Regions from separate parts of the Saccharothrix syringae genome, predicted to be linked through region 1. Evidence: riboswitches for the same ligand, from Rfam matches in the RefSeq annotation. Region 1 holds a riboswitch; each other region holds the start of a gene.
What was found. Region 1 has a riboswitch for S-adenosylmethionine ahead of EKG83_RS03400 (methionine ABC transporter ATP-binding protein). Riboswitches for the same ligand answer to the same signal wherever they lie in the genome.
Positions count from the first base shown of each region.

Region 2: it holds a riboswitch for S-adenosylmethionine, as region 1 does, so the genes downstream of both, EKG83_RS38750 (aminotransferase class V-fold PLP-dependent enzyme) here and EKG83_RS03400 (methionine ABC transporter ATP-binding protein) in region 1, are expected to answer to the same signal.
Region 3: it holds a riboswitch for S-adenosylmethionine, as region 1 does, so the genes downstream of both, thrC (threonine synthase) here and EKG83_RS03400 (methionine ABC transporter ATP-binding protein) in region 1, are expected to answer to the same signal.

Region 1 is NZ_CP034550.1:712,127-715,436, reverse strand. It holds gene EKG83_RS03410 (MetQ/NlpA family ABC transporter substrate-binding protein) at 1-336, opposite strand, end outside; gene EKG83_RS03405 (methionine ABC transporter permease) at 361-1,044, opposite strand; gene EKG83_RS03400 (methionine ABC transporter ATP-binding protein) at 1,041-2,051, opposite strand; SAM riboswitch class I at 2,267-2,359, opposite strand; gene rsmA (16S rRNA (adenine(1518)-N(6)/adenine(1519)-N(6))-dimethyltransferase RsmA) at 2,446-3,310, opposite strand, start outside.
Region 2 is NZ_CP034550.1:9,275,175-9,278,484, forward strand. It holds gene lspA (signal peptidase II) at 1-523, opposite strand, end outside; gene EKG83_RS38750 (aminotransferase class V-fold PLP-dependent enzyme) at 547-1,866, opposite strand; SAM riboswitch class IV at 1,904-2,018, opposite strand; gene EKG83_RS38755 (potassium/proton antiporter) at 2,294-3,310, opposite strand, start outside.
Region 3 is NZ_CP034550.1:1,502,984-1,506,293, forward strand. It holds gene EKG83_RS07040 (DNA internalization-related competence protein ComEC/Rec2) at 1-724, shown strand, start outside; gene thrC (threonine synthase) at 633-1,898, opposite strand; SAM riboswitch class I at 1,910-2,023, opposite strand; gene holA (DNA polymerase III subunit delta) at 2,123-3,103, shown strand; gene rpsT (30S ribosomal protein S20) at 3,310-3,310, opposite strand, start outside.

The DNA of each region.
Region 1 (3,310 bases):
CTCCAGGTGCACGGGGCCGATCCACTCCAGGGTCGCGCCGCTCTCGGCCTTGAACGTGTCGAGGTAGGGCACGGTCTGGAAGTAGTTGGCGTCCAGCGACCCGTCCACCAGCGCGGTGTTCGGCTGCACGTAGTCGGTGAACTCGACGACCTCGATCTTCAGGTTCTTCGAGGCGGCCAGGTTGTCCGCGACGTACTTGAGCACCTGGGCGTGCGGCACGGGGCTCACGCCGACCTTGAGCGGCGCGTTCGGGTCCGATGCCGCGCCGGTCTCACCACCGCTCCCGCAGCCCACAGCGGTGAGCAGCACGGCCAGCAGGGCAGCACGAATACGCATTTCGTTCCTTTTGGGACGGAGGGGTCAGACGGAGGCGTGGCGGCGTCGGTCGACGGCCCGGGCCACGCGGTTGGCGGTGAACTGGATCGCGGTGGCGACGACCGCCAGCACGGCCACCGTGGTCCACAGGTAGCGCTCGTTGAACCGCTGGTAGCCCTCGCGCACGGCGAGGTCGCCGAGGCCGCCGCCGCCGACCACGCCGGCCATCGCCGAGTAGCCGAGCAGGGCGATGGCGGTCACGCCGACCGCGTTCACCAGGGCGGGCAGCGATTCGCGGAGCAGGACGCTGCGGACGATCCGGGTGGTCGAGGCGCCGGTCGTGACCGCCGCCTCGACCACCGAGACGTGCACTTCGGACAGCACGTTCTGGACCAGCCTGCCCACGAACGGGATGGCGCCGACGGCCAGCGGCACGATGGCGGCGGTCGGTCCGATGGTGCTGCCGAGCAGGAGCCTGGTCAGCGAGGTGAGGACCACCAGCAGGACCAGGAAGGGCATGGAGCGACCGAGGTCCACGACGAACCCGAGCACCTTGTGGAGCACCGGGCGCGGCTTCAGCCCACCGGGTGCGGTGAGCTGGAGCCAGACGCCGACGGGGGTGCCGAGCAGGACCGCGATCAGGGTGGAGACGCCCACCATGTACAACGTCTCACCGGTCGCGGCGAGCACGGTGTCGAACACGGTGGACCAGGGTGTTGCAGACCTCACGCAGCAACTCCCTGCGGACCCGCGAGGGTCCGGCGCACCGCGCCTCCGGCCTCCGAGATCCACTCCAGCGCCGAGTCCGCGCGCTCGCCGTTCAGGCCGACGCGGAACCGGGCGACCGGGGTCTCGCCCAGCCGGGTCAGGCCGCCGCCCAGCAGGTTCAGCTCGACGCCGAACCGGCCGGTGGCCTCGGGCAGCAGCGCGCCCACCGCGGCGAAGCCGACCAGCACGACGTCGGCGACGCGGTCGTACGCCTTCTCGGCCGCCGGGTTCTGGTCCACGGCGGGCAGCAGCGACGCGGCCGTGCGGCTGCCGGCGTCGGAGACCAGGTCGAGCACCTTGCCGTGCTCCACGACCCGGCCGTCCTCCAGCACCGCGACGTCGTCGCAGATCCGGCGCACCACGCCCATGTCGTGGGTGACCACGAGCACGGTCACGCCCAGCTCGGCGCGCGCCCGGTCCAGCACGGTGAGCACCGAGCCGGTGGTCTCGGGGTCCAGCGCGGAGGTCGGCTCGTCGGCCAGCAGCACCGACGGCGACGCGGCGAGCGCGCGGGCCACCGCGATGCGCTGGCGCTGGCCGCCGGAGAGCTGGTCGGGGTAGCTGCCGGCCTTGTCGGTCAGGCCCACCAGGTCCAGCAGCTCGGCGACGCGGGTGCGGCGCTGCGGCCCGGCCACGCCCGCGGCCTCCAGCGGCAGCGCGACGTTGCCCGCGGCGGTGCGCTGGCGCAGCAGCGAGTCGCCCTGCGGCACGACGCCGATGCGCCGGCGGGCGGCGCGCAGCGCGGTGCCGTCGAGGGAGACGAGGTCGGTGCCGTCGACGCGGATCGCGCCGCTGTCGGGGCGCTCCAGCAGGGCGACGCACCGGGCCAGGGTGGACTTGCCGGCGCCGCTGGGGCCGACGACGCCGAGCACGGTGCCCGCGTCGACGTCCAGGTTCACGCCGTCCAGCGCGCGAACCTGCCCGGTACTGCCGGGGAAGGACTTGGTGAGGTTCTCGACCGTGATCACGTTTTCACTCCACGACTGCATGCGGCCGCGCGCGCTCGTGGCGCGCGTGGGCCGGAGGCTTCGAAGCTCAGGGATGTGTCCCGCGGAGGGGGACGCCGAGAGGAGGGTGCGGACGGGCTAGGCGGTAGCTCGTCAGCTGCGACAGGCCGACACCGTGCGGCGGCCGTGGTCGACGACCCGCCTCCGGGTGAGCATTCGCATCCTGGGCACGTGATCCTCCATCGTTCCTGGCTGAAGCACCTGCCCCGGTGGCGGGGTGGTTGCTGCGGCGTCGTGGAGCCAGGTCTCTCGGCCGCTCGGGATGGCACGTCGAGTACACCCGAAGGACCCCTGGCGACGCAAGCCCGTAACAGGAACGTCCGGCAAATCACACTGATGGCCGAAGGATCGGCGACTACCGGGCCGAGGCGACCTCGGCTATCCGGACGAAGTCGTCGACGCCCAACTGCTCCCCCCGCGCGCCGGGGTCGACGCCCGCGGCGAGCAGCAGCCGCTCGGCCTCGGCGGGCGAGCCGGCCCACCCGGCCAGCGCACCGCGCAGGGTCTTGCGCCGCTGCGCGAAAGCCGCGTCCACCAACGAGAAGAGCCACTTCTGATCCACAGTGGACAGCGGTGCGTGGCGCTCGAACGCGACCAGCGCGGAGTCCACGTTGGGTACCGGCCAGAACACCGAGCGCGACACCGGGCCGGCGCGGCGGGCGTCGGCGTACCAGGCGAGCTTCACGCTCGGCACCCCGTAGACCTTGCTGCCGGGCCCGGCGGCCATCCGGTCGGCCACCTCGGACTGCACCATCACCAGGCCGGTGCGCAGCGACGGCAGCTCGGCCAGCAGGTGCAGCACCACGGGCACGGCCACGTTGTAGGGCAGGTTGGCGACCAGCGCGGTGGGCGCGTGGGGCAGCCGGTCGGCGGTGACGCGCATCGCGTCCCCGTGCACCACGGCGAGCCGGTCGGCCAGGCCGGGCGCGCGTTCGGCGACGGTGAGCGGCAGCCGGCCGGCCAGCACCCCGTCGATCTCCACGGCCACCAGGGCCCGGCACGCGGGCAGCAGCGCCAGGGTCAGCGAGCCCAGGCCGGGTCCGACCTCCAGCACCACGTCGTCCGGCCGCAGGTCCGCCGAGGCCACGATGCGGCGCACCGTGTTCGGGTCGTGCACGAAGTTCTGCCCCAGCTTCTTGGTGGGGCGGACGTCGAGGTCGGCGGCCAGCCGACGGACGTCGGCCGGGCCGAGGAGCGAACTCCCCGGCCCGGCCGACGAC
Region 2 (3,310 bases), 2.4 Mb from region 1:
CCGAGTCGGCCAGGTTGAACACGGGGAAGAAGTTGCCCCACGGGTCGAGGACCGAGATGAAGTCGACCACGCCGCCGCGCAGCGGGCCGGGCGCGCGGAAGACGCGGTCCACCAGGTTGCCGGTGGCGCCGCCGAGCACCAGGCCCAGGCCGATGGCCCAGCCGACCGACCGCAGCCGGCGCGCGATCCACAGGATGAAGCCGACCACGCTGCACGCGATCAGCGCCAGGATGACCGTCCAGCCCTCGGCCAGGCCGAACGCGGCACCGGTGTTGCGGTACAGCGGGAGGTAGAGCAGCCCGCCCAGCAGCTCGACCGGCTCGCGCCCCTCCAGGTGCTCCACCGCGAGGACCTTGGTGAGCAGGTCGAGCGCCAGCACGAGCGGCGCGATGACGGCCAGCAGGCCGACCCGGCGCTTGGGCAGCGGCTCCCCGGCCTCCCCGGGCCTCCCCGGCTCATCCGGCTCCCCCGGCCCGCCCGGCTCGTCCGCGGCGTCCGGCTCGGTGTTGGGCTCAGTGCTCACCCGGTCATTGTCCAGCATCCCCGTCAGCGCAGGAACGGCGGGAGCGGGCGCGGGTCCTCCCGGGGCACCCACCGGCCGTCCTGCCGCTCGTACTCCCACCGGGAGCCCTCGGTGACCAGCGAGCGCAGCGCGGCCACGAACCGGTCGACGTGCTCCGCGGTGGTCCCGAGCCCGACGGAGGCGCGCAGCGCCCGACCGCCCGGCGCCAGCCGGGCCACCGCGACGTGGGCGCAGAACGCGCCGTCGCGCACGCCGATGCCGTGCTCCGCCGACAGCGCCGCGGCCAGGTAGCCGGGGTCCTGGGCGCCGGCGGTGAAGCTCACCACGCCCACCCGGTCGTGGTCGGGGCCGAACAGCGCCAGCTCCTCGACCCCGGGCACCGACCGCAGCCCGTCCCGCAGCCGCTCCAGCAGCACCCGCTCGTGCGCGGCGACCTGCTCCCAGTGGCGCCCGAGCACGTCGCACGCGGTGGCCAGGGCGTGCGCGCCGACCACGTTCGGGGTGCCCGCCTCGTGCCGCTCGGGCGCGCCCGACCAGGCCACGGCCAGCCGGTCGCCGCGGTCGGTGACGCGGGCCGTGGCGCCGCCGCCCAGCAGGTACGGCTCGGCGGCCTGCAACCAGTCGGACCGGCCCACCAGCGCGCCCGCGCCGAACGGCGCGTACAGCTTGTGCCCGGACAGCACGGCGTAGTCGACGTCCAGCTCCCGCAGGTCCACCGGCCGGTGCGGCGCGAGCTGGGCGGCGTCCAGCGCGACCCGCGCACCGTGCCGGCGGGCCACCCGCGCCAGCTCGGCCACCGGCCACAGCTCGCCGGTGACGTTCGACGCACCGGTCACCACCACCAGCCGCGGCCCGACCGGCGCCTCGCGCAGCGCCCGGTCCAGCTCCAGCGGGGCCGCCGCCGCGGACCCCGGCGTGCGCAACCGCCGCACGTGCGGCCCCCGCCACGGCAGCAGCGCCGCGTGGTGGTCGGTGTCGAACAGGACCACGGCCGTGTGCCTGGGCAGGCAGCGGGCCAGCAGGTTCAACCCGTCGGTGGAGTTGCGCACGAACACGACCGCGTCAGTGGCCCGCGCCCCCAAAAACCGCCGCACCGAGTCCCGAGCCTGCTCGTAGACCCGCGTGGACACCTGCGACGCGAACCCCGCGCCGCGGTGCACGCTCGCGTACCAGGGCAGCAGCTCGTCGACGGCGTCGCGCACCTGCTCCAGGCAGGGCGCGCTGGCCGCGTGGTCCAGGTTCGCGTACTCGACCCGCTCACCGCCCAGGACCGGCACCCGCAACGAGGCACCCACCACCCTGGGCAGCCCCACACCGACGACCGGCGAAACAGCGATGGTCACGACACCCTCCGGACAAGTCCGGGGACTCCCCCTGGGAGGCCCGCGCTTGCCGCACGCCCCGCGCGCACGACCAGGTCCTCACCGGGGGCACCCCACCGCGGTAGGAGGGTTGCCGGCCAGCAAGCCCGGGCTTGTCGCTGGCACTCATGACCTTCACCAGCACCCTAACCCGCCCCACCACCCCCCGTAACCCCCTCCCACATCCCGAGACCCCCGCGAGTCCTCCACCCCAACACCGCGTGTCCTCCACTCCGACACCGCGTGTCCTCCACTCCAACACCGCGAGTCGACCCTCCAGCCCCCTCGTGTCGAACCTCCAGACCCCCCGAGTTCCACACTCAACCCCCGGCGTGTCATGCCTCCAGCCCCGGCGTGTCATGCGTTCAGACCCCGCGTGTCATGCGCTCAGCACCCCCGTGCCCGACGCTCACGCCAACCCGGCGTCGCCCTTCCACCGCGCGAACCGCCCGGCCCGGTCAACCGCCCGGATCCGCTGCTCCGTGGCCACCCGCGCCGCGTCCGTGCACACCACCAGCAGCTGGTCGTGCTCCTGCAACCGCGTGGTCGCCTGGGGCGTGAACCCCTTCTCCTCCCGCACCACCAGGCTCACCGACGACCCCGGCGGCAACCGCAGCTCCGACAGGTACACCCCGTGCAGCCGCGACCCCGGCTGGATCCGCACCTGCAGCAGCTCCGCCCCCAGCGCGTCCAGCGCCGACGAGTCGACCTGCACCTCCCGCGCCTCGCCCGACCGGACCAGCCTCAACCCCTTCGCCAGCCACGGCAGCGTCGTCCCCTGCACCACCGTCAGCAGGATGACCAGCACGAACACCGCGTCCACCAGCCGCTGCGCGCCCGGCACCCCCTGGATCAGCGGGATCAGCGCGAACACGATCGGCACCGCGCCGCGCAGCCCCGACCACGACAGGAACACCTGCTCCCGCCACGGCACCCGGAACGGCAGCGCCGCGCACAGCACCGACAGCGGCCGCGCGAGCAGCAGCAGCACCGCGCCCGCCACCAGCGCCGGCACCAGCGCGTCGAGCAGCCGACCGGGCGAGGCGTACAGCCCGAGCAGCACGAACAGCCCGATCTGCGACAGCCAGCCCAGCCCCTCGGCGAACGACAGCGTGTCCGACCGGTGCGGCAGCCGCGCGTTGCCGAGCACCAGCGCGGCGATGTAGACGGCGAGGAACCCGGACGCGTGCGCGAGGTCGCCCGCCGTGTACGCCAGCACGCACACGGCCACCGTGGCCAGCGGGTACAGGCCGGTCGCGGGCAGCGCGGCCCGGCGCAGCCCGGCACCGCCGAGCCACCCCAGCGCCACCCCGATCAGGGCACCCGCGGCCAGCTCGTAGAGCATCAGCAGCGGCGCCGTCCACGTGATGGGATCGGGCGCCGCCAGCAGCACCACCGCGATGTAGACCGGCGCGTCGTTGATGCC
Region 3 (3,310 bases), 790 kb from region 1:
AGCGCGGGATCATCGCCAGGGCCACCGCCACCGGCGTGGTCGGCACCGCCGAGGTGGCCTCCGCCGACGCGGCCTACCGCCTGGTCGCCGACACCCTGTTCGACGACGCCCTGGCGATACCGCCGGAGGAGTGGCACACCGAGCGCTACAACGCGGAAAAGGCGAAGCGGCCGTGGCCGCAACTGCTGACGGCGTGGCGCGTGGTCACCGAACCGGTGAGGCCGCGCGTCCTGCCCGAGCTGAGCGCCTTCCCGCGCACCGGCTGGTTGCGCACATCGGGGATCGCGCTGTGACGGCCGCACCGGGGTCGAACGCCATGAAGTCGGCTGCCACGGGGGTGACTGCCACAGGGGGAGCTGTCGCGAGAGCAACTGTCGCGGGAGCGGCTGTCGCGGGGGCGACTGCCACGGGAGCGGCTGCTACGGGGCAGCCTGGAGCGGACCCGGCCGGAGCAGGTCTGGCCGGAGCGGGCCCGGGTGGAGCGGAGCGGGCCAGGGGAGGAGCAACCGGGCTGGGAGCCGCGGGAGTGGACCCCGGTGGGAGCGTGCCCGCCGAGGTCCGCCTCGACAATCCCGGTCCTGGTCCCAGCTCCGGTTCCAGTCCCGGCCGCAGTCCCGGTCTCAGTGCCGGTCTCAGTCCTGGAGGGCGTTCAGCACGGCCTCCGCCGAGGGCGGCACGTTCGCCCGCGGGCCGACCCGGTCGCCGAGCGCGTCGAGGGTCTTGAGGCCGTCGCCGGTGATCAGCAGCACCGTCTCGCCGTCCGGGTCCAGCTTGCCCTGCTCGACGAGCTTCTTCGCGGTCGCCACCGTCACGCCGCCGGCGGTCTCGGCGAAGATGCCCTCGGTGCGGGCCAGCAGCCGGATGCCCTCGACGACCTCTTCGTCGGTGACGTCCTCGATCGCACCGCCGGTGCGGCGCACGGCGTCGAGCACGTAGGGGCCGTCGGCGGGGGCGCCGATCGCCAGCGAGCGGGCGATGGTGTCCGGGCGCACCGGGGAGACCACGTCGTGACCGGCCTTGAAGGCGGCCGAGACGGGGGAGCACCCGGTGGCCTGGGCGCCGAACACCCGGTACGGGGTCTGCTCGACCAGGTCGAGTTCACCCAGTTCGCGGAACGCCTTGTCGACCTTGGTCAGCTGGGAGCCGGACGCGATGGGGACCACGATCTGGTCGGGCAGGCGCCAGCCGAGCTGTTCGGCGACCTCGAAGCCCAGCGTCTTGGAGCCCTCGGCGTAGTAGGGGCGGACGTTGACGTTGACGAACGCCCAGTCCTCGTGCTCGGCGGCGAGTTCCTGGGCCAGCCGGTTCACGTCGTCGTAGTTGCCGTCGACGGTGATCAGGTTGCCGTCGTAGACGGCGGTCATGAGGATCTTCGCCCGCTCCAGGCTGGAGGGCACCAGGACCACCGACCGCCAGCCGGCGCGGGCCGCCGCGGCGGCGACGGCGTTGGCGAGGTTGCCGGTGGACGGGCAGGCCAGGACCTTGAAGCCCAGTTCGCGGGCGGCGGCGAGGGCGACGCCGACGACGCGGTCCTTAAAGGAGTGGGTGGGGTTGCCGGTGTCGTCCTTGACCCAGACCTTGCGCAGGCCCAGGGCCTTGGCGAGGCGGTCGGCCTCGACCAGGCGGGTGCCGCCGGGGCTGGTGTTGGGGTGCGACTCGACGGTGGAGGGCACGGGGAGGAGGCTCTTGTAGCGCCAGATCGAGCGGGGGCCTGCCTCGATGTCCTCACGGCGGACCCGGCCGAAGTCGTAGGCCACTTCCAGGGGGCCGAAACACTCCAGACAGGCGTATTCCGGGGCGAGCGGCGTCTCGTGCCCGCACTCGCGGCACGACAGGGCGCGCGCGGGACCGAGGTCGAAGGAGGTGGTGGTGGCCGAGGGTGCACTGACAGCAGTCATCGCGAGGTATCTCCTCATCTTTCCCGCGTCGCGGGTCGGAATTGGCACCGTGGTCGCCAGCGAACGCTGTGCGACGGGTTGCCGGGGCTTCTTCGGGCCGATCCCTCTGCCCCTCTGGATGAGCGGTATTCAGTTGTTGTCGCCTCAACCTACGACACGATCCCGACCCGTAGCCAGCGAAGTCCACCATCCGGACGGCGGACGGGCGTGGGAGGATCGCGGCCGTGAGTGCGCCCGCTGACACGCCCGATGCCGTTCACCTGGTCGTGGGCGAGGAGGAGTTGCTGGTCGAACGCGCTGTTCGCGGTGCCCTGGAACTCGCCCGGAAGGCCGATCCGCAGGCCGACCTGACCCGCGTCCGGGTGACCGAACTCACCCCGCCCGAGCTGGCCGAACTGGTGAGCCCGTCGCTGTTCGCCGAGGGGCGGGTGATCGCGCTCGAAGCCGCGCAGGAGGCGAGCAAGGAGATCGCCGACGCCGTGATCGCCTACGCCAAGTCACCCGCCGAGGGGGTGACGCTGGTCGTGGTGCACACCGGCGGCGGGCGCAGCAAGGCCGCCAAGGAGCTGCCCGCCGCGCTGCGCAAGGCCGGTGCCGGCGTGACCGAGTGCCCGAAGATCACCAAGGCCGCGGACCGCGAGGCGTTCGTCCGCAACGAGATCCGCTCGGCGGGCGGCAAGGCCGACCCCGAGGCTGTGGGGGCGCTGATCGAGGCAGTCGGCTCCGACCTGCGGGAACTGGCCGCGGCGGCGTCGCAGCTGGTCGCCGACACGGGCGGCAGGGTCGACGCCGAGGCGGTCCGCCGCTACCACCGGGGACGGGCGGAGGTGACCGGGTTCGCGGTCGCGGAGAAGGCCGTGATGGGCGACCGGGCCGGTGCGCTGGAGGCGTTGCGCTGGGCGATCCAGCTCGGCGTGCCGCACGTGCTGGTGGCGGACGCGCTGGCGGACGCGGTGCGCACGGTCGCGCGGGTGTCCGCGGTCGGGCGGGGCGACCCGTTCAAGCTCGCGGGTGAGCTGGGCATGCCGCCGTGGAAGGTGAAGAAGGCGCAGGGCCAGTCACGTGGCTGGGAGGAGCGCGGGCTGGCGGCGGCCATGTCGGTGGTCGCGGACCTCAACGCGGACGTGAAGGGTTACGCCGCCGACTCGGGTTACGCCCTGGAACGGGCGGTGCTGAAGATCGTCGCCGCCCACGGCCACCGCTGAGCCGGGTTTGCCGCCGCTGGGCTGGGGGTGCCGCCGCTGAGCCGGGTTCGCCGCTCCTGGGGCGGGTTCGCCGCCGCTGGGGCGGTGGGTGGAACGGGCCCTGGAACAGGGCCCGGAACGCCGGAGCGCCGCCCACCCCGGCGGGGTGGGCGGCGCTCCGCAGCCGTTGACCAGCCGCTGGTCGGTCCGTTTCCGGGCCGACCGACT